Regions from separate parts of the Companilactobacillus sp. FL22-3 genome, predicted to be linked through region 3. Evidence: predicted binding sites of a transcription regulator. Region 3 holds the regulator's gene; each other region holds the start of a gene.

Region 1 (6,227 bases), on a different contig from region 3:
GTTCAAGACCTTGCCAAAGTCATTAGATGGATTGAAATCAATTTTTATTTTTCCAGTTTTGGGAGTTCTGATTTCTGGAACCATCATGTGGTATGTTTCAGTACCAATGAAAGATATCAATCAAGGTATGATGGCATTTCTAAAGAGTATGGAAAATTCCAGTCCCATCTTACTTGGTTTAATCGTTGGTATAATGTGTGCCGCTGATATGGGTGGCCCTATCAACAAAGCTGCCTATTTGACAGGTACTGCTTTGCTTGCTCAAGGTAATTATTATTTCATGGCAGGTGTCTCCGCAGCTTGTATCGCACCACCTTTAGCCACCGGTTTTGCAGTTCTTTTGAATAAGAAAGCTTATTCTGCGAAAGAACGTAGTGCAGGTTATGTTAACTTCTTACTTGGATCAACTCATATTACTGAAGGTGCTATTCCATTTGCAGCAAAAAATCCATTGTTAAATATTCCATCATTCATGATTGGATCGGCCATTGCAGCAATTTTATCTTATGTCACCAGAATTTCTGTACCAGCCCCACATGGTGGATTCATCGTTTTACCATTAGTTAATAAACCTTTCTTATGGGTCTTATGGATTGTTATTGGTGCTTTGGTATCTGGTTTCCTACTATCAATCATAGCGGGACGTCAAAGTCGCCACGATCAAGTTTTGGTAACTCCAGAAGGTGCAGTTGTCTCTGATTCCCAAGATTCAGAGGATAGTGATGATGCAGTTGAAGAACCTCAAAGTGAATTAAGTAACATTATTAATGACAATAATATTGCCTTAAATGTTCAAGCAAATACACGTGATGATTTATTGAAATATCTTGCAAATTTTGCTGAGAAATTAGGATATACAACTGATTCAAAAGCTGTTTATCAGAAATACTTAAAGCGTGAAGCAGAAAGTTCGACTGGTATGGAAAAAGGTATCGCAATTCCTCATGCACAAGATGGCTCGGTTGATAGATTGACGATGGGAATTGTCACTTTAAAACAGCCTCTTGACTGGGGAAACGGCAATCAGGTTCGAATCGTTTTAGCCTTGATCATGCCCGATCCTGAAAAGGATTATCAACATGTTTCGTACTTGTCGAGTATTGCCCGACTATTGTCGGACCCAAAATTTGTCCATACCCTGAAAAAGGCGGCTGATTCTGAGAGAATAGCTCAATTATTCTTAGACAAATCTCTCAGTGATAAAGCCTGATTGCTAAATTTTTGAGGATTATACTAGAGGGTGACGAATAAAAATGTTAATGGGAGTGGTTTTTTGCAGAGTCAATTAAGTGTTTTAACGGTCATGATCAGACTATTGATTTCTGTTTTGTTTTCAGGAATAATTGGGATCGACCGGGCCTACAAACATCGTCCAGCCGGATTGAGAACACATATTTTAGTTTGTTTGGGAGCTTGTATTATTGCGATGATTCAGCAAAATATCGGCTTCAATGCTTTAGAGATGGCACTGCATCATCCCGAATTAAAAGGAGTTTTGCGGGCTGATGATGCCAGATTAATTGCCCAAGTTGTCAGTGGAATCGGTTTTTTGGGTGCCGGAACTATAATCGTCGAGCACCATTCAATCAGAGGACTGACGACCGCGGCCAGTTTGTGGGTCGTTGCCTGTATCGGATTAGCAGTTGGTATGGGAGATTATTTGATAGCAGTTGCTGGATTTTTAGTCGTTTATGCGGTTCTAGGATTTTTAAAAAAAATTATTCGCATCAGTCCAGTGCGCAAACTGAAAGTCGAGTATCTTCATAAAATTGAATCGAAGAAATTCATCGACGATTATTTTCAGAAAAATAAAATTACTGTCGAAGGCGTCAGTTTCAGTGTCGAACGTTTGAATAATGAAAAAGTTTATACGAATGTTTATTCGATTGATTTTGGCAAAAGCTTAGACTACGTTGATATTGTTGAAGGTTTGTCGATGAACGAAAATATCATTAAAGTTGAAACAATCAACGTTTAAAAAAGACAGAGATTATTCGAATATGAATAATTTCTGTCTTTTTGTATCAGCTTATTAATATGAAAAAATTTAAATATTTAAATGGTTCAAATCAATTGAAATTTGTATAGACCTTTGTTATCTTGTGGTTATTGGGGGAATTAAATGATAAGAAAAGTACCAAGCGAAATCCTTATCGTCTTATTCTGTGGGATCATGTTTTTATCTTTTTATATTGGCATTTTTAAGATTCAAATCAATAACAATTTGCAAGAATTGAGAATTACCATGCTCGATCAATCAAGACAAAGAACAGTTTCGGAGTTTTCTAGAGAACGCAAGAATTATGATTATGTTTCATTTGAAAATTTGTACATCAATACCAGCTTGTATTATGGCGCAAAGATTTACCAATGGGGACACATAAAGAGGTTCGATCTTAATCACAAATATTTGTTGGTGGCGTTGGATGGAAATGACGAGTCGAGGATTGTCAAATTGAAATATGAACAATCCAAATTTGAACGTGGCGATGTTGATTTAAGAATAAACACACCCATTAAATTTTACGGCAATGTCAAAACGACAGAGCGATATATTAGTGAGAAAGGTCTAAAAACCTCTCGCCCGGTAATATCGGCTGACTTTATTCAGACTAAGATAAACGGAGGAGAGAAATTTGGAATTGTTTAGGGATATTTCAGATGATTATTTTGAATATTTAATGTATCAAGAATTAGTGGAATTGCGTAATGAGGAAAATCAGCTAATTAATCCTTTCGAAGACGAAGATGAGTTGTAAACAGGGTCAACAGTTTATCATTTGGGTAGCGCTTTTCTACCAACACGATTTAACTTAGATACCAAAAAAGCCTAGGACAATTGAGTTCTAGGCTTTTCTAATTCAAAGGATTCTTTTTGAAGAAATAGTAAAAATAAATGGCTTCCACTTTTAAACAAAGTGACATTAAACAAGAGAAATTATTTTTTATCTTTCAGATTCTTTTGATCTTTTGAAGATTTCTTATCGGCAGAATCTACGCGTTTTACGTTTTCTTTTACATCATCGGGAAGAGAGGCAAACTTATCAAATAAACTGCCAAAATTACTTTCACGTTTCACTGTTAGGCCCATCGGTACCAGCCCCTTTCAAGTTTCATTTTTAATTAACTATATTATAGAACCTAAGTGCACAAAAGGCAATTTTTAGTTAACTTTTTTAATTTTACCAGTAGCAATAGGCAAAGTCACATGAGCATCATAATTGCCAACTACGCCACCTACGGAAGCAGGTAGCTCAAGTGATTGAGGAACACCATGAACATAGACTACTCTCTTATCTAAGTCCAATTTGTCTGTTCCAAAAACTGACTTGAATTGAGATTGTAACTGATCCAAAGGAACGTCTTTTTCATAGGCAAAATGACCGTTCTCATCAGAGACGGGATAATTATCATTTGGAACATCGATTTTTTCTGGAGCATTGTCGAAAGGCACCATAGTTGTACCTGAGACCGCTTCAGTTTCTGGCAAATCGACTAAGCCGTCGTGATTTACGTCTTGACTCATTGTAGCAATTTGAGCATCTTGGCCATTCTGAAAACCATGGAAATGTTCCCAATGCTGGGTGTTCTTTGGTGTATCAAACATTTCGATCTTAATGTGCAAATTGTTCTCTTCAACAGTAAACTCAGCTGATCCGTGAGCACTGCTGCCGATAAACTCGGCGTTTAATGGTACGATCTCTGCGATATATTTTTGACTCATATGACGATACCTCCGATTGATTTTATTTAATTTAATTTTACAAAACCAATCATAAAGGGTGAAAAATAATTGTCAAACAATCAGCAATAATCTTTTTAGCAGACCATTCTAATGAAAGAAAAGTATAATAGAACATATGGTTGCATATAAGTTGACAATTAGTAAGAATAACTTATGATTAACAGAGTCTGAATTAAAAGGGAGGTTTATTGTTGGCGACTGAATATATAGAACATAAACTAAGCCTGCTGCCACCTCGTCCGGGTTGTTATCTAATGAAAGATATCAACTCTAAAATAATTTACGTTGGAAAAGCTAAAAATCTTAAGAATCGGGTTCGGTCTTATTTTAAGAGTTCTCATGAAGGTAAGACAGCACGACTAGTTTCGGAAATCCGTGACTTTGAGACGATCATTACTTCCAATGATAAAGAAGCCTTTTTGTTGGAAATAACTTTGATCCAGAAACATCAACCTTATTACAACATCAAACTAAAACGAGGGACCGGCTATCCTTATATAAAAATCACTAACGAGCGTGATCCTAAGATGGAGATCACCGGTTTGATCAAAAAAGATGGAGCCTATTATTTTGGACCTTATCCAAATGTTTGGGCTGCATCAAATACTCTAAATTTCTTACAAAAAGTCTATCCATTGCGTCGCTGTCAGGGACATTTAGGTAGACCTTGTTTGTATTACCATATGGGACAATGTTTAGGAGCTTGTTTCCAAACTGTTCCTCAAGAAAAATATGATAAACAAATTGAAAAAATCAAGAAGTTTCTAGGCGGCAATGTTGGTGAAATCAAGCATCAACTAGAACGGCGAATGGAAACAGCCTCAAAAAAAATGGAGTTCGAACGTGCAGCTGAATTGCGTGACCAGATCAAATATATCGAGACTACGGTTGAGAAACAAAAGATCATTTCTAATGATAGTACACCGCGAGATATCTTTAATTACTATGTCGAAAAAGGTTGGATTTCCATTCAAGTTTTCTTTATTCGACAAGCCCGTTTAATGAAACGAGAGAAGAAAGTTTTTGCCTGTATTAATACGCCAGAAGAAGAATTATCGACCTATATTTTGCAATTCTATAATCGCCGGAACCAAGTTTTACCAAAAGAGATCTTAGTTCCAGATAATTTGGATAAAAAGACGCTTTCTCAAGTTTTGAATATTCCTTTCCGAACACCGCAACGTGGTCAGAAAAAAGACTTGATGGATATGGCCGCAGAAAACTCAAAATTAGTTTTGCAAGAGAAATTCCGCTTGATGGAGTTAGATAATCGTCAAACTTATGGTGCCCAGAAGCAAATTTTTGAAGCTTTAGACTTGCCTTATGGTCATATTATTGAATCGTTTGACCATTCGCATATTCAAGGGACCAATCCCGTTTCTGCGATGGTAATGTTTAAAGATGGCCGTCCTGAAAAGAGTGGTTACCGGAAGTATAAAATCAAAGGTGAAGTTGAGCATCAATCGGGAGCAGATGAAGCTGCCAATACTCGAGAAGTGATCTATCGACGTTATTCACGTTTGCTGAAAGAAAAGTCGCCATTACCAGATTTAATTCTAATGGATGGTGGTATCATTGAATTGCGTGCTGTGATGGACGTTTTAGTCAATGAACTGGGAATCGATATACCTGTGGCCGGAATGGTCAAAGATGATCACCATAATACTTCACATTTGATCGTGGGAGAAGATGGTGTGGAAGTACCGCTCGACCGTAAGAGTCAAGGCTTTTACTTATTACAAAGAATTCAAGATGAAGTGCATCGCTTTGCTATTACTTTCCATCGTAAGACCAGAAGTAAGAATGCTTTGTCGTCACAATTGGATAATATTCAAGGCGTAGGGCCCAAGACTAGGACAAAATTATTAAAGAAATTTGGTTCTGTCAAGAAGATGAAAGAAGCTTCCATAGAGCAATTGACTGACTTAGGTATTCCTAAGACAACGGCTCAGACGATTAAAATTACGTTAGCAAGTACTGATTTTCACAAAAAGTATCACAAAGGATAGAGGGAGAGATTTAATGATCACATTAAAGTCAGAACGAGAGATTGAGGGAATGCGTGAATCCGGCAAGATTTTAGCTGGAGTTCATTTAGGTTTAAGAGATATCATCAAACCTGGTATTTCCGCCTATTCGATTGAAGAGTTCGCCAACGACTACATTGAAGCCCATGGAGCAACTCCTTCAGAAAAAGGGTTTGAAGGCTATAAATATGCTACTTGCGTTGATGTTAACGATGAAGTAGCTCACGGTACACCAAGAAAAGATCTGATTTTGCAAGAAGGCGATATCGTCAAAGTGGATATGACGGTGAACTATAAAGGCTATGAAAGTGATTCTTGCTGGAGTTATGCGGTCGGTTCAGTCAGTCAAGAAACTTCTGATTTGATGGAAGTAACCAAGAAGTCTTTGTACTTAGGAATTGCTCAAAGCGTTGAAGGTAAACGATTAGGCGATATTGGCTATGCAATTCAACATT
Region 2 (6,227 bases), on a different contig from region 3:
AAAAAAGTTGGGCCAATGGACGACCAAATGGGTCAAATGGGTATCGACATGTCCGGAATGATGGATTCATTGATGCCTAAGAAGACAATTACGAGAACTTTGCCAGTCAAAGAAGCTCGAGAATTGTTGATCCAACAAGAGTCACAAAAGCGAGTTGACCATGACGAGATCTATCAAAAAGCTATCGAAAGAACTCAAAACAACGGTATCATCTTTATCGATGAGTTTGATAAGATTGCCGCTGGCGATAAACGTAATTCGGGTGAAGTCTCTCGTGAAGGTGTGCAACGTGATATCTTGCCAATCGTCGAAGGTTCACGAATCAACACTAAATATGGTCCGGTTGATACCGATCACATTCTCTTTATTGCTTCCGGTGCCTTTGCTGAAAGTAAACCAAGCGATTTGATTGCTGAGTTGCAAGGCCGTTTCCCAATCAGAGTTGAATTGAACGATTTGACAGAAGACGATTTCATTCAAATTTTGACAAAGCCAGACAATGCTTTGACAAAACAATATGTAGCGCTTACAAGAGCTGATGGGATACATTTAACTTTTACTAAAGAATCCGTGGAAGAGATTGCAAAAATCGCATTTGAATTAAATAATAGTAATCAGAATATTGGTGCTAGACGACTTTCTACTGTCTTGGAAAAGATCTTGGCAGATATTCTTTACGAAGGACCTGATATGCAAATGGGCGACATTACCATTACTCGTGAATATGTCCACGAACAAGTTGGTAAAATTGCTTCTGATCAAGATCTTTCACGTTATATTCTTTAGGGGGATAAAAATGACAGTTTATCAATTGAAGAACGACTTCTTAACTTTAAAAGTAAATTCACTCGGTGCTGAAATGAGCAGTATCAAGAACAATGAAGATTCAGAGTTTATCTGGCAAGCAGACAAAAACGTTTGGGGCAGACATGCACCTGTTTTGTTCCCAATTGTCGGTCGCCTAAAGGATGATCACTACTTTGTTGATGGCAAAGAATACAAGATGACTCAACATGGATTTGCTCGTGACCAAGAATTTAGCCTCGATTCACAGACTGATTCAAAATTGGTTTTGAGCTTAACTACGAGCGAAGCCAGCTTGGAAAAATATCCATATCACTTTAAGTTAAGAATTATTTATCAACTAGTTAAAGATACTGTACAGATCTTATATTTAGTTGATAGTTTGGAAGAATCAGACGACATGTACTTCTCAATTGGAGCACATCCAGGCTTTGAGGTACCATTTGACAAGGATTTACAATTTGAAGACTATCAAGTTGAAGTTGATCCGGTTGAAACTAGAACTCATATTCCAATTGACAACCATTTGATTGATTTGAATGGCGAAAAGAAAGTCGACAATCAAAACTTCCCAATGACACGTGACTACTTCGTCGATGACGCTGTAGTTTATCGTTTGAATGCACCGGCAGAAGTAACTATTTCTAGTCCAAAATCTGATCACAAATTAACTTTGGATACCGGAAACGCTAAATTCTTCGGTATGTGGTCAACATATCCTGACGACAATGGTAAGTTCATGTGTATCGAACCATGGTGGGGACTTGCTGATAAGACTGACTCAGATAATGACTTTAAGAATAAATACGCAATCAATAAGTTAGCTCCTAAAGAACAATTTGAAGCTTACTTCTCAATCAGCGTTAAGTAGTATTACGTTTTTTCGTAAATTTAAACAACACATATTTAAAGCCCCAACGTTCATTAAGAATGTTGAGGCTTTATTTTGTAGTTTTTTCATTATCAAATATTAATAGCCATATTGGTTAGCAGCACTACCATCGGGGTTCAAATAGCCCTTTTCCATGCCTTGTTGGGTCTGTTTTTCGCCAAAGGTTTTCATATCATCAGGCGTACTTTGTAAAGCTTGTAATTGTGACATACCATGGTCCACTTTGTAAGCGGCTGGAGATTCACCGTATTTATTGATGAAACCACTTAAAGTATTCTCATCATATGAAATACCGTTTGACTGTTGTTGCGAGTTCTGAGCGCTTTGTTGCTGAGCATTAGTATTTGTACTAGTTGCCTGTTGCGATTGATCAGAGGTCTGATTCTGAACTTGTTGATTAGAATTATTTTGCTGGTTATTATTCTGATCATTTGCAGGTTGGTTGGATGTAGTAGATTTTTTTGCAGTCTTTTTCTTAGCTGCAGGAGTCTTCTTTTTGGTGACTGTCTTTTTGGCAACGGCGGTAGTTTTATCTTTTTTTTCAGTTGAAGAGCTAGCTGATCTATTATTTGAACATGCTACTAGTGAAAGGGTAGCAGCAATTAGTAGAGCTGATGTGATAATTTTTTTCATCCTGATATCCCCCATATCCTGAATATTATTTAAATCCATTAATAACAATATAACACTTGAGGTATTCAGATATGAGAACGGCGTTTGTCAATCAGACTTTTGAAAGCAAAAAAAAAGTCACTCACCGAAGTGAATGACGTTAAATAACCGATGGCTCAAATTAAGCTTTATTGCAGTTCTGATTGAGTTTTACCACTGACCTTATCATCGGTGAACTTGACGGTGAATTGAGCTCCTGTCTTGCCAGAAATGCCTGTGCTATATGTGTAACTCTTTGATAGCTGATTATTGTTGAGTGATTCGCTATAGCTGTTAGGTTTACCCAAGTTATTTAAAATAGTGCTTTCAGGCATCCCATTTTGAATCGACATGTAAGCATCTAAGCCCAACTTCTTATCACGAGTGACTTTTAAGCCATTCAAGACTTTACTAACAGCACGCCCATGGATGAAATTGACTTTTAGATTTGAGCCGTTGCCACCATTTTGAATCTTATTCCAAGTTTTAGTTTGGATTTTAGTGTTGTTGGCATTAGAAGTACTTGTTGAATCGGCTTTACCGAGCAATCTCTCAACGGTTTCTACAGGTGTACCTTGAGCTTCATTCAGATAAATTCCACTGTATTGAGCAAAAGTTACGCCAGATTTATTTACCTTAGTCTGTTTAGACTTGTTCTGACTTGACTTGGTCGATTTAGCGACTTTGGTTGTGGTATGGAAAGGACCAGTAGCGGTCAATTTCATCGCAGTTACGCCTCCTCCAGCTAAGAGAACTAAGACGATAATGGTCCAGAACCACCATTTTTGATAGAAATGTTGTTTTTTGCGTCGCAAAGAACGTTGATATTGCGTTCTGGATGGCAAATTATTATTGTGATCCATAACTGACTCCTCCCATATTGATAACGCTTTAAACTCATTCTATCAGTAACAGTACCTAAAAGTATTGATATTATAAAAAAAGCAAAACTAATTTTAGTTTTGCTTAAAAATTCCTTATTTATTTTTTTCGTTGGCCTTTGCTTGTTGCTTTTTATAACGTAAACCAATTGGAACCAGATTCTCTTGACCTTTCAAAAGTCGCTTGATATTAGGAATATGACGATAATAAATAATGACAGTAACAATTACAGCGACAGTGGTTAAGATCCAGTCATGCAAGAAGAGGGTCATAATGGTGAAGACTAAGATCGTCGTTAAACTAGCAACACTGACCATGCTAGTCACGTAAACGATACTTGCTAGTAAGATAAAGCAGATCAAAAACAACAGTGGATTGTATGCTAGTAAAATACCTGCACTAGTAGCAACAGCTTTACCACCACGGAACTTGAGGAAAATCGAATAACAGTGTCCGATAACAGCACAGATACCGACGAATAGGATCAAGTGACGGTTAAGACCAAAGAAAACTGGCATCAATGCGCCTAAGGTTCCTTTTAAAATATCGATCACTAAAACGACCGTCCCAGCAGTTTTACCGAAAACCCGATAAGCGTTAGTTGTCCCAACGTTTCCACTACCGTAGTCGAAGATATTTTTATGGAAAAATATTTTACCAACGAGATATGCGGTTGGAAATGAGCCGATTAGATAGGCTAAAATTACACAAATGAGAAGTTTCATTAAAAAATCACTCTCTTAGCTTTATTTTTTTGGTATATTGTAACTCTATGGTGTTTTAAAGGAAATGTAAATACCAACCTAGATATTATCCACTATTTCTAGAAAAAGTAAAAGATTTCTCTTGAAAGCGAACGTACATTCGCATAAGATGAATAGTGTTATAATACTAGAATATTGGAAGAGTAGTAAATGAAAAGGAATGATATAAATGCCAAAATCATCTTATGATGATTCGTCGATTCAAATCCTTGAAGGACTAGAAGCCGTACGAAAAAGACCTGGTATGTACATTGGTTCCACTGATTCACGTGGATTACATCACTTGGTCTATGAGATCGTTGATAATGCGGTCGATGAAGCTTTATCAGGATTTGGTAAAGAAATCAATGTAACAATTAACAAGGACAGCAGTATTACTGTAGTTGACCATGGACGTGGGATGCCAACAGGGATGCATGCTTCTGGTAAGCCAACGATCGAAGTTATCTTAACCGTACTTCACGCTGGTGGAAAGTTCTCTGAGAACAGTTATAAAACATCTGGAGGTTTGCACGGTGTCGGCTCATCAGTCGTGAATGCGCTTTCGGAGTGGATGACTGTCCGGGTTGTCCGTGACCACAAAGTTTATGAGGAACGTTTCGAAAACGGTGGTCATCCAGTGGGAACGTTGAAAAAGACTGGAACAACTAAAGAAGACTCTGGTACGACGATCAGCTTCAAACCAGATAAAAGTATTTTCCAAACCACAAAGTTTAATTATGATACTTTAGCTGAAAGATTGAGAGAATCAGCTTTCTTGCTAAAAGGTGTCAAATTCACGATTACAGATAAACGTGGTGAAGAAGAAAAACAAGATATTTTCCATTATGAGGATGGTATTCAATCATTTGTTAAGTACCTCAACGAAGACAAAGATGTCTTAGGGGGCATTTTTTACGTTGAAGGAACTAATTCAGAGATTGAGATCGAATTTGCCGGCCAATATAATGACGGTTATTCGGAAAATATTATCTCCTTTGTCAATAATGTTCGAACAGCTGATGGTGGGACACATGAAGTCGGAATGAAATCTGGTTTGACGAAGGCGTTCAACGATTATGCTCGTAAAGTTGGGCTTCTCAAGGAAAATAGCAAAAACCTCGAAGGTAGTGATGTTCGAGAAGGTTTGTCAGCTATCATTTCGGTCCGCATTCCCGAAGAGATCTTACAATTCGAAGGTCAAACTAAAGGCAAACTTGGTACGCCACAAGCCCGTTCAGCGGTCGATCAATTAGTATACGAACAGATGAGTTTCTACTTGTTAGAAAATGGTGAGCAGGCTCAAATGTTGGTCAAGAAGGCTTTAAAAGCTCGTGAAGCCCGTGATGCTGCTAGAAAAGCTCGTGAAAGTACTCGGAGTGGCAAAAAGAATAAAAAGACCGATGGTTTATTGTCTGGTAAATTAACTCCGGCTCAATCTAAGAATGCCGATAAGAATGAATTGTTCTTGGTCGAAGGGGATTCCGCTGGTGGTTCTGCTAAACAAGGCCGCGATCGGAAATTCCAAGCCATCTTACCTTTGCGAGGAAAAGTTTTAAATACGCAAAAGGCTAAACTGGAAGATATTTACAAAAACGAAGAAATCAACACAATGATCTATACAATTGGTGCTGGTGTCGGAGCTGACTTTAAGTTGGAAGACCGTAACTATGACAAGGTGATCATCATGACCGATGCCGATGATGATGGTTCACATATTCAAATTCTCTTGTTAACGTTCTTCTATCGCTACATGAGACCGTTAGTTGAATCTGGCCACGTCTACATCGCTTTATCGCCACTGTATAAACTACAAAAGGGTAAAGGTGCCAAGACCCAAATTAAATATGCCTGGACACCTGATGAACTACAGGCTGACATTAAGCAAATGGGTAAAGGCTACGACCTACAACGTTTCAAAGGTTTAGGTGAAATGAATGCTGATCAGCTTTGGAAGACGACGATGGACCCAGAGAATCGAATTTTGATCAGGGTTAATATCGATGATGCAGCCTTAGCCGAACGCCGAGTTACTACCTTGATGGGTGATAAAGTTAAGCCTCGTCGTGATTGGATCGAAAGCAATGTTCGTTTCAATGGTACAGAAGAAGGCGACAATATTTTGGAAAAAGTCGATGATGAAACTGACCCAATTGATAGTAAAATCGTTGACGATTTATTGAATAAGGAATAGGTGATAGATAGTGACTGAAAATTCTTCTAAAATTCAAGATATTTCGCTCGAAAAAATCATG
Region 3 (6,227 bases):
GCCTTCGTGCTTTCTGAAAACATCTTTATCCATTGAATGATGACTAGACTTATCCCAAATTCGGCAATTATCAGGGGAAAATTCATCGACGAGAATTATTTCACCTTGATAAAGTCCAAATTCCAGTTTGAAATCGACTAATTCAAAACCAGCACCATCGAAGAATGGAATCAACAATTGATTGATTTTTAAGGCTTGTTCTTTGATGTAATCCAATTGATTTTGATCAGCAATCTTCAAAGCTTTGATCTGAGATTCATTGATGAATGGATCATCCAGTGCATCGCTCTTGTAATAAAATTCAATGATTGGTTCGTTCAAATGTTGACCAGCTTCAACTTGAAACTTCTTTACTAACGAACCTGAAGTAATATTTCTTAAAACAACTTCCAAAGGAAAGACAGTTGTCTTCTTAACTAACTGTTCATGATCAGAGAGATTCTTTACCAAATGGGTCTTGATGCCATTTTCGATCAGATAATTGAAAACTAGCTGGGAAATTTGGCAATCGAGTACGCCTTTTCCGGGAAGAATTTCCTTTTTCTTACCATTGAGTGCGGTCGCTTGATCTTTATAAACGATCAATACCTCATCTTCTTGTTGTGCTTGATAAACATTCTTAGCTTTTCCTGTATAAAGCAACTTAGCTTCTGTCATTATTATTTACACATCCCAGATTGAATTATTTTCAATAGCAGTTTTGATCTGCTCTAGGTCATCGCTTAATATCGTGATATGACCCATTTTCCGGTTCTCTTTAATTTCATCTTTGCCATAGTCATGAAAATGCCATTCTGGGTGTTTAACTAGTTCATTCTTCGCCTTAGTTAAATGTTGACCCAAGAGATTGACCATGGCTGCTGGCTTCAGCAATTCGACTTTCGGCATAGCTAAATTGCAGACTCCCCGAATATGTGCATCAAATTGTGAAATATTGCATGATTCGATGGTTAAATGCCCTGAGTTATGAGGTCTAGGGGCAATCTCATTAACAAAAACCTCATCTTGATCCGAAATGAAAAACTCGATACACATCGTGCCAACTAATTCCAATCCCTTGGCTAAAGTTTCACCGACTTGATAAATGTGTTGAGCAGATTTCTCACTGATGGCAGCGGGACAAGTACTTAAGTGTAAAATATTATGTCGATGAATATTCTCGATGATGGGAAAAATAGCTGTCTCTTGTCGGCTGTTAGCGGAAACGACTACCGAAACTTCTTTTTTTAGGTTGATTTTTTTCTCCAACATACAAGGACCAGTAGCTAATAATTCTTCGATCTGGGCGTAATCAACATTCTGGGCATCGTCAATCAACAATTGGCCTTTGCCATCATAGCCGCCACGAATGGTTTTTAAAATAACGGGCGTACCTAATTTTTCAATTCCACGGTGATATTCGAAAATATTTTCGATCACGACATGCGGTACAACTTTAAAACCGCTATTTTCAATAAAATCTTTTTCTGAAACTCGATTTTGCGTCACGCTCAATGCCTTGATACCTTGCGGTACTTGGGTGTACTTCTTGACTTCATTAATAGCTGTCGCATCGACGTTTTCAAACTCATACGTCAAAACGTCGCACTTCTTAGCTAACTCGACCAATTTTTCTAAATCATCATATTCAGCTACGATTTGTTCATCTGACACTTGTGCGGCTGAACAATTGGGCTGCGGGTCCAAGATAATGACCTTATAGCCCATTTCTTTGGCTGAAAAAGACATCATTTGACCTAATTGTCCACCACCGATAATTCCAATCGTGGAACCTGGTAAAATTGCTTTATCCAAGATTATTCCCACTTTCTACTGACTTATCATGCATGGCTTTGACGTATGCGGATAAGTTTTTTTGATATGTTTGATTATTTAAAGCACAAATCTTAGTTGCTAAAATTGCGGCATTTTTGGCTCCGGCTTCACCAATCGAAACTGTTGCAACGGGAACGCCAGCAGGCATTTGAACAATCGACAATAAAGAATCGATTCCTTTTAGATACTTAGATGGCACGGGAACACCGATCACTGGCAAGCTTGTTGAAGAAGCTATCATTCCTGGCAAGTGGGCAGCACCACCAGCTCCAGCTATGATTACTTGAAAATGTTTATCAGCCTGATTGGCAAAATCTAACATCTCATGCGGCATCCTGTGTGCCGAAATAACTTTTGTTTCAAAACTAACACCCAACTCATTCAAAACATCAATCGTGTTCTGCATGACTTTCAGGTCAGAAATTGATCCCATAACTATTGCTACATCGTGCATTTCTTTTTCCACCTTTCTGCTCTGGTAACCAAATTCTATCAAGGAATCATTTTTCTTTCAATGCTAAAAACGCATTTTATTCTTATTTTTTTAATTATTGTTCGTATTTTACGTTTTCATACAGTTTTTTATATATTTAAAAATTAAATAGTTCGTATTTTAAAGACATGTTTATTTTTTGGCAAAAAAAATAAGCGATATGCATATTAAAATATACATATCGCTCAAATGATCTGACTATTTATTATTCTTTTGTGAATTCTTCATAGTATTCATTAATTGATTAAGCTTCTTTTGTGAAGGCTTTTGGCCCATTTGAGCCATCATTTGTCTGATCATATCTGCACTGATTGGCGGATTGTCTTGGAAGTATTTCTTCATGTACCATCTAGCGATGAAGAAACCGCCGACTAGACCGACTAGTAAAGCTATCACGCCAACGACTATTGTTGTACCCATTTATGTTCTCACCCTTTCCATACACTTATTAATATTACAAAAAAAGTTAACTAATTGAAAGCCTAATCGTCACGCAATCCTTTTTTTCGTTGAATTTCGCGAACTTTTTCTGGAGTGACTTCTTTTCCGTCTTTATCGTAAACTTGCAGCATTTCGATTTGTGACTTGAAAGCAGCCCGAAAGTTCTTCAAATATTCCTTTCGCAATTGGGCTTGTTGGTCCTCTTCTTCTTTGGTAATCGTACCGTTTTTGGCCTTGTGGGCTAATTCATTGATCTTTTTAAGTAATTCGTCTTGTTCTTTCATTTTTCATTACTCCCCAATACAATCGAACACTTGTTTGAACTTGTATTCAAATTTTGATACAATCTATTTAAGATATTAACAATGAGGTGTTCTAATGTCAAAAGCTGAAGGCTCTAAACAGTCACAAATTTTACAATGCATTTATGATTATTTAGATGAACATGGATATCCGCCCACTGTCAGAGAAATCTGCGAAGCTGTAGATTTGTCATCAACATCAACGGTCCATGGTCATCTCTCACGTCTTGAGAAAAAAGGTTACATCCAACGTGACCCTACCAAACCTCGCGCTATTGAATTAACTGGCGCAGGTTTGAACTCGATTGGCGTCAAATCAAAACAGATTCCGATCTTGGGTGCCGTTGCTGCTGGTCAACCAATTACCGCAGAACGTAACCCTGATGGATACTTCCCTATCCCACCAGACTTAAATCGTGATTCTGGCGAATTGTTCATGCTAGAGATCCACGGAGAAAGTATGATCAACGCTGGTATCTATGATGGCGATCATGTAATCGTCCACGAACAAAGTTCAGCTAACAATGGTGAGATCATCATTGCCATGACGGAAGACATCGAAGCTACATGTAAGAGATTCTACCAAGAGAATGGTCACTATCGCTTACAACCGGAAAATGACACAATGGACCCAATTATTCTAGATTCAGTCGAAATTCTTGGTAAAGTTGTGGGCTTATATCGTTCACAAATCTTCTAATCCAAATAGAGAATTGATATTCCCAATTCCTAACTAAAGAAATTCCAGTTGTTAACTAACTAGTTAACTGACTGGGATTTTTTTAATCAAGATTCAAATTCACTGACTTCAAAGCTTCCTCCACCACAAACATGACGCTTTCACTCTGTTGTAGGCGTTGTCTTACTTGAAGAAAATCTTGCTCACGGATGATTTTTTCAAAAGCAACGAATTCTTGATACATTCGATGAGGATAAACTTTATTATCGACATGTTCAACTAATTGTTTTTGATTGTCGTAAATATCAAATGACTCTAATCGATTAGTGGGACCGTTGACAATAATCGACCCTAGACTTCCTTGAAGGCTAGTTTGACGCTTAGGGACGACAGAATCTTTCGCACCAATAGCAACTGCCTTACAATTGTCGTAGTCCATCAAAAGAATCCCAGAAGTATCAACACCTCGAGCAATATTGGGCAGATATTTGACTTGTTTAGGACGCCCTAATAAACCGACAATGAAATGGATATTATAGATATTTAAGTCTAACAGTGCGCCGCCACCTTTTTTAGCATCAAACGCCGGTAAGATCTGTCCCGCTAAAAAATCGTCGTAACGAGTGGAATACTGCGAATAATTGCTTTCAATCAATTTCATATCACCGATCTGTGGTAATTTCTGCTTTAAATCAAGATAATTTTGCAAATATTGATTGGTGATCGCCTCTAACAAAAATAACTGCTTATCTTGGGCGATTTGCTTGAGAATTTCAAACTCTGACAATTTTACCGTAAAGGGCTTTTCAACGATGACATTCTTGCCATGTTCCAAAGCTTTTTTAGCAAAACTGAAGTGTAAAAAATTCGGTACCGCAATATAGACTGTATCGAACCCTCCATCTGCTAAAGCTGTATCAAAATCGGTGTAAATTGCGCCAATGTGATATTTAAGCTTCAATTGATGCAACACGTCCAAACTTCTTTGCGTCCCTATCAATGCAGTTAATTCGGTATCAGGCAAGTCCTTAGTGATGGTCAAAAAATCATGCACGATGTTCCCTGACCCAATAATTGCTAATTTCATTCGTAGAGTGCTCCTCGTTGTTTTAATTTTTAATCCATTAAAACACCTTCAGAAATCTTTTAGGGGCAAATATACTAAATGGTAATTGAAATTAAAAAAATTCCTAAGAAAAAACCGTCTTCTCAAATTTGAGAAAACGGTTTTTAAAGCTCAAGTATTAATTAGATGTCACGACGACGTTCTTTAATACGAGCAGCCTTACCTGTACGAGCACGTAAGTAGTAAAGCTTGCTACGACGTACACGACCATGTCTGATAACTTCAATTTGTTCTACACGAGGTGTGTTTAGCGGGAATGTTCTTTCAACACCAACACCGTTACTCATCTTACGAACAGTATAAGTAGCACTGATACCAGTACCATGCTTCTTAATAACGACACCTTCGAATAATTGGATACGTTCGCGGCTACCTTCAACAACCTTAGCATGGACACGAACAGTGTCACCACTACGGAAGTCAGGAATGTCAGAACGTAATTGTTCTTTTGTAATATCTTGAATCAATTTATTCATAAATAATTTCTCCCTACCGACACTCTTATATATCCATTGATACACAGCGGAATATCGTTAATATGTGTGTTCAAACACTCTTAATATGATACTTTATTTAAAGCTACTTGTAAACTAGTTATTTTGACGAATTTTACGCAACAGCTGTTGTTCTTCTTCAGTCAGCTGCGCATGTTCTAATAAATCAGGCCGACGTTCTAACGTCTTCTTCAAGGCTTTCGTTAGCCGCCAGAGACGAATTTTTTCATGATCCCCACTGGTTAACACTTCGGGAACCTTTTTGCCCCTAAAGTCTGCTGGACGTGAATATTGCGGATATTCCAAAAGATTATTAGAAAACGATTCTTCTTCCGCTGAAAATGAATTGCCTAATACGCCCGGCACAAAACGTAAAGTGGCATCGATCATGCTCATTGTGGGTAATTCGCCACCAGTCAAAATATAGTCGCCAATCGAAACTTCATCAGTAACTAAATCCTTGACCCGCTCATCAAAACCTTCATAATGACCACAGATAAAAACTAATTGCTCTTCTTTAGCAAAGTCTTGAGCCATCTTCGTGTTAAAAGTCTTTCCTGCTGGATCTAACAAGATGACGCGTTTCTTACCTGGTTTTTTCTTTTCGACGTAATCCATGGCATCATAGATCGGCTGGGCCTGCAACAACATCCCTGCCCCGCCACCATAAGGTGCATCGTCAACATGATTTTGTTTATTCGTAGTAAAGTCACGAAAATCGACCACGTCAATATTAACTAATTCTTTAGCTTGAGCTTTGCCGATCAACGATTCATCTAAAGCTTGAAACATTTTTGGAAAAATACTTAAAATTGTAATATCCATTAGTCTATCAACCCATCTGGTATTTCCACTTTGACAATGCCTGCATCAAGAT

What was found. Region 3 encodes LexA, which represses DNA repair genes until DNA is damaged. Its sites were predicted from a motif close to CNAACANNTGTTNG; they were not measured.
Region 1: a site for LexA is predicted at 3,854-3,867, ahead of uvrC (excinuclease ABC subunit UvrC). Genes of this name have one in related genera too.
Region 2: a site for LexA is predicted at 4,083-4,096, ahead of parE (DNA topoisomerase IV subunit B). Genes of this name have one in related genera too.

The regions. Positions count from the first base shown of each region.
Region 1 is NZ_JBTYYZ010000004.1:207,332-213,558, forward strand. It holds gene ACYT32_RS05495 (fructose-specific PTS transporter subunit EIIC) at 1-1,210, shown strand, start outside; gene ACYT32_RS05500 (MgtC/SapB family protein) at 1,274-1,978, shown strand; gene ACYT32_RS05505 (hypothetical protein) at 2,123-2,650, shown strand; gene ACYT32_RS05510 (hypothetical protein) at 2,637-2,759, shown strand; gene ACYT32_RS05515 (SPJ_0845 family protein) at 2,939-3,091, opposite strand; gene ACYT32_RS05520 (hypothetical protein) at 3,164-3,724, opposite strand; gene uvrC (excinuclease ABC subunit UvrC) at 3,937-5,754, shown strand; gene map (type I methionyl aminopeptidase) at 5,768-6,227, shown strand, end outside.
Region 2 is NZ_JBTYYZ010000007.1:159,655-165,881, reverse strand. It holds gene hslU (ATP-dependent protease ATPase subunit HslU) at 1-786, shown strand, start outside; gene ACYT32_RS08075 (aldose 1-epimerase family protein) at 797-1,675, shown strand; gene ACYT32_RS08070 (hypothetical protein) at 1,775-2,329, opposite strand; gene ACYT32_RS08065 (DUF3862 domain-containing protein) at 2,497-3,210, opposite strand; gene plsY (glycerol-3-phosphate 1-O-acyltransferase PlsY) at 3,325-3,954, opposite strand; gene parE (DNA topoisomerase IV subunit B) at 4,163-6,166, shown strand; gene parC (DNA topoisomerase IV subunit A) at 6,177-6,227, shown strand, end outside.
Region 3 is NZ_JBTYYZ010000002.1:126,844-133,070, reverse strand. It holds gene purC (phosphoribosylaminoimidazolesuccinocarboxamide synthase) at 1-657, opposite strand, end outside; gene purK (5-(carboxyamino)imidazole ribonucleotide synthase) at 664-1,794, opposite strand; gene purE (5-(carboxyamino)imidazole ribonucleotide mutase) at 1,787-2,269, opposite strand; gene ACYT32_RS02670 (YneF family protein) at 2,507-2,728, opposite strand; gene ACYT32_RS02665 (DUF896 domain-containing protein) at 2,791-3,033, opposite strand; gene lexA (transcriptional repressor LexA) at 3,128-3,751, shown strand; gene ACYT32_RS02655 (Gfo/Idh/MocA family protein) at 3,834-4,817, opposite strand; gene rplS (50S ribosomal protein L19) at 4,979-5,332, opposite strand; gene trmD (tRNA (guanosine(37)-N1)-methyltransferase TrmD) at 5,447-6,175, opposite strand; gene rimM (ribosome maturation factor RimM) at 6,175-6,227, opposite strand, start outside.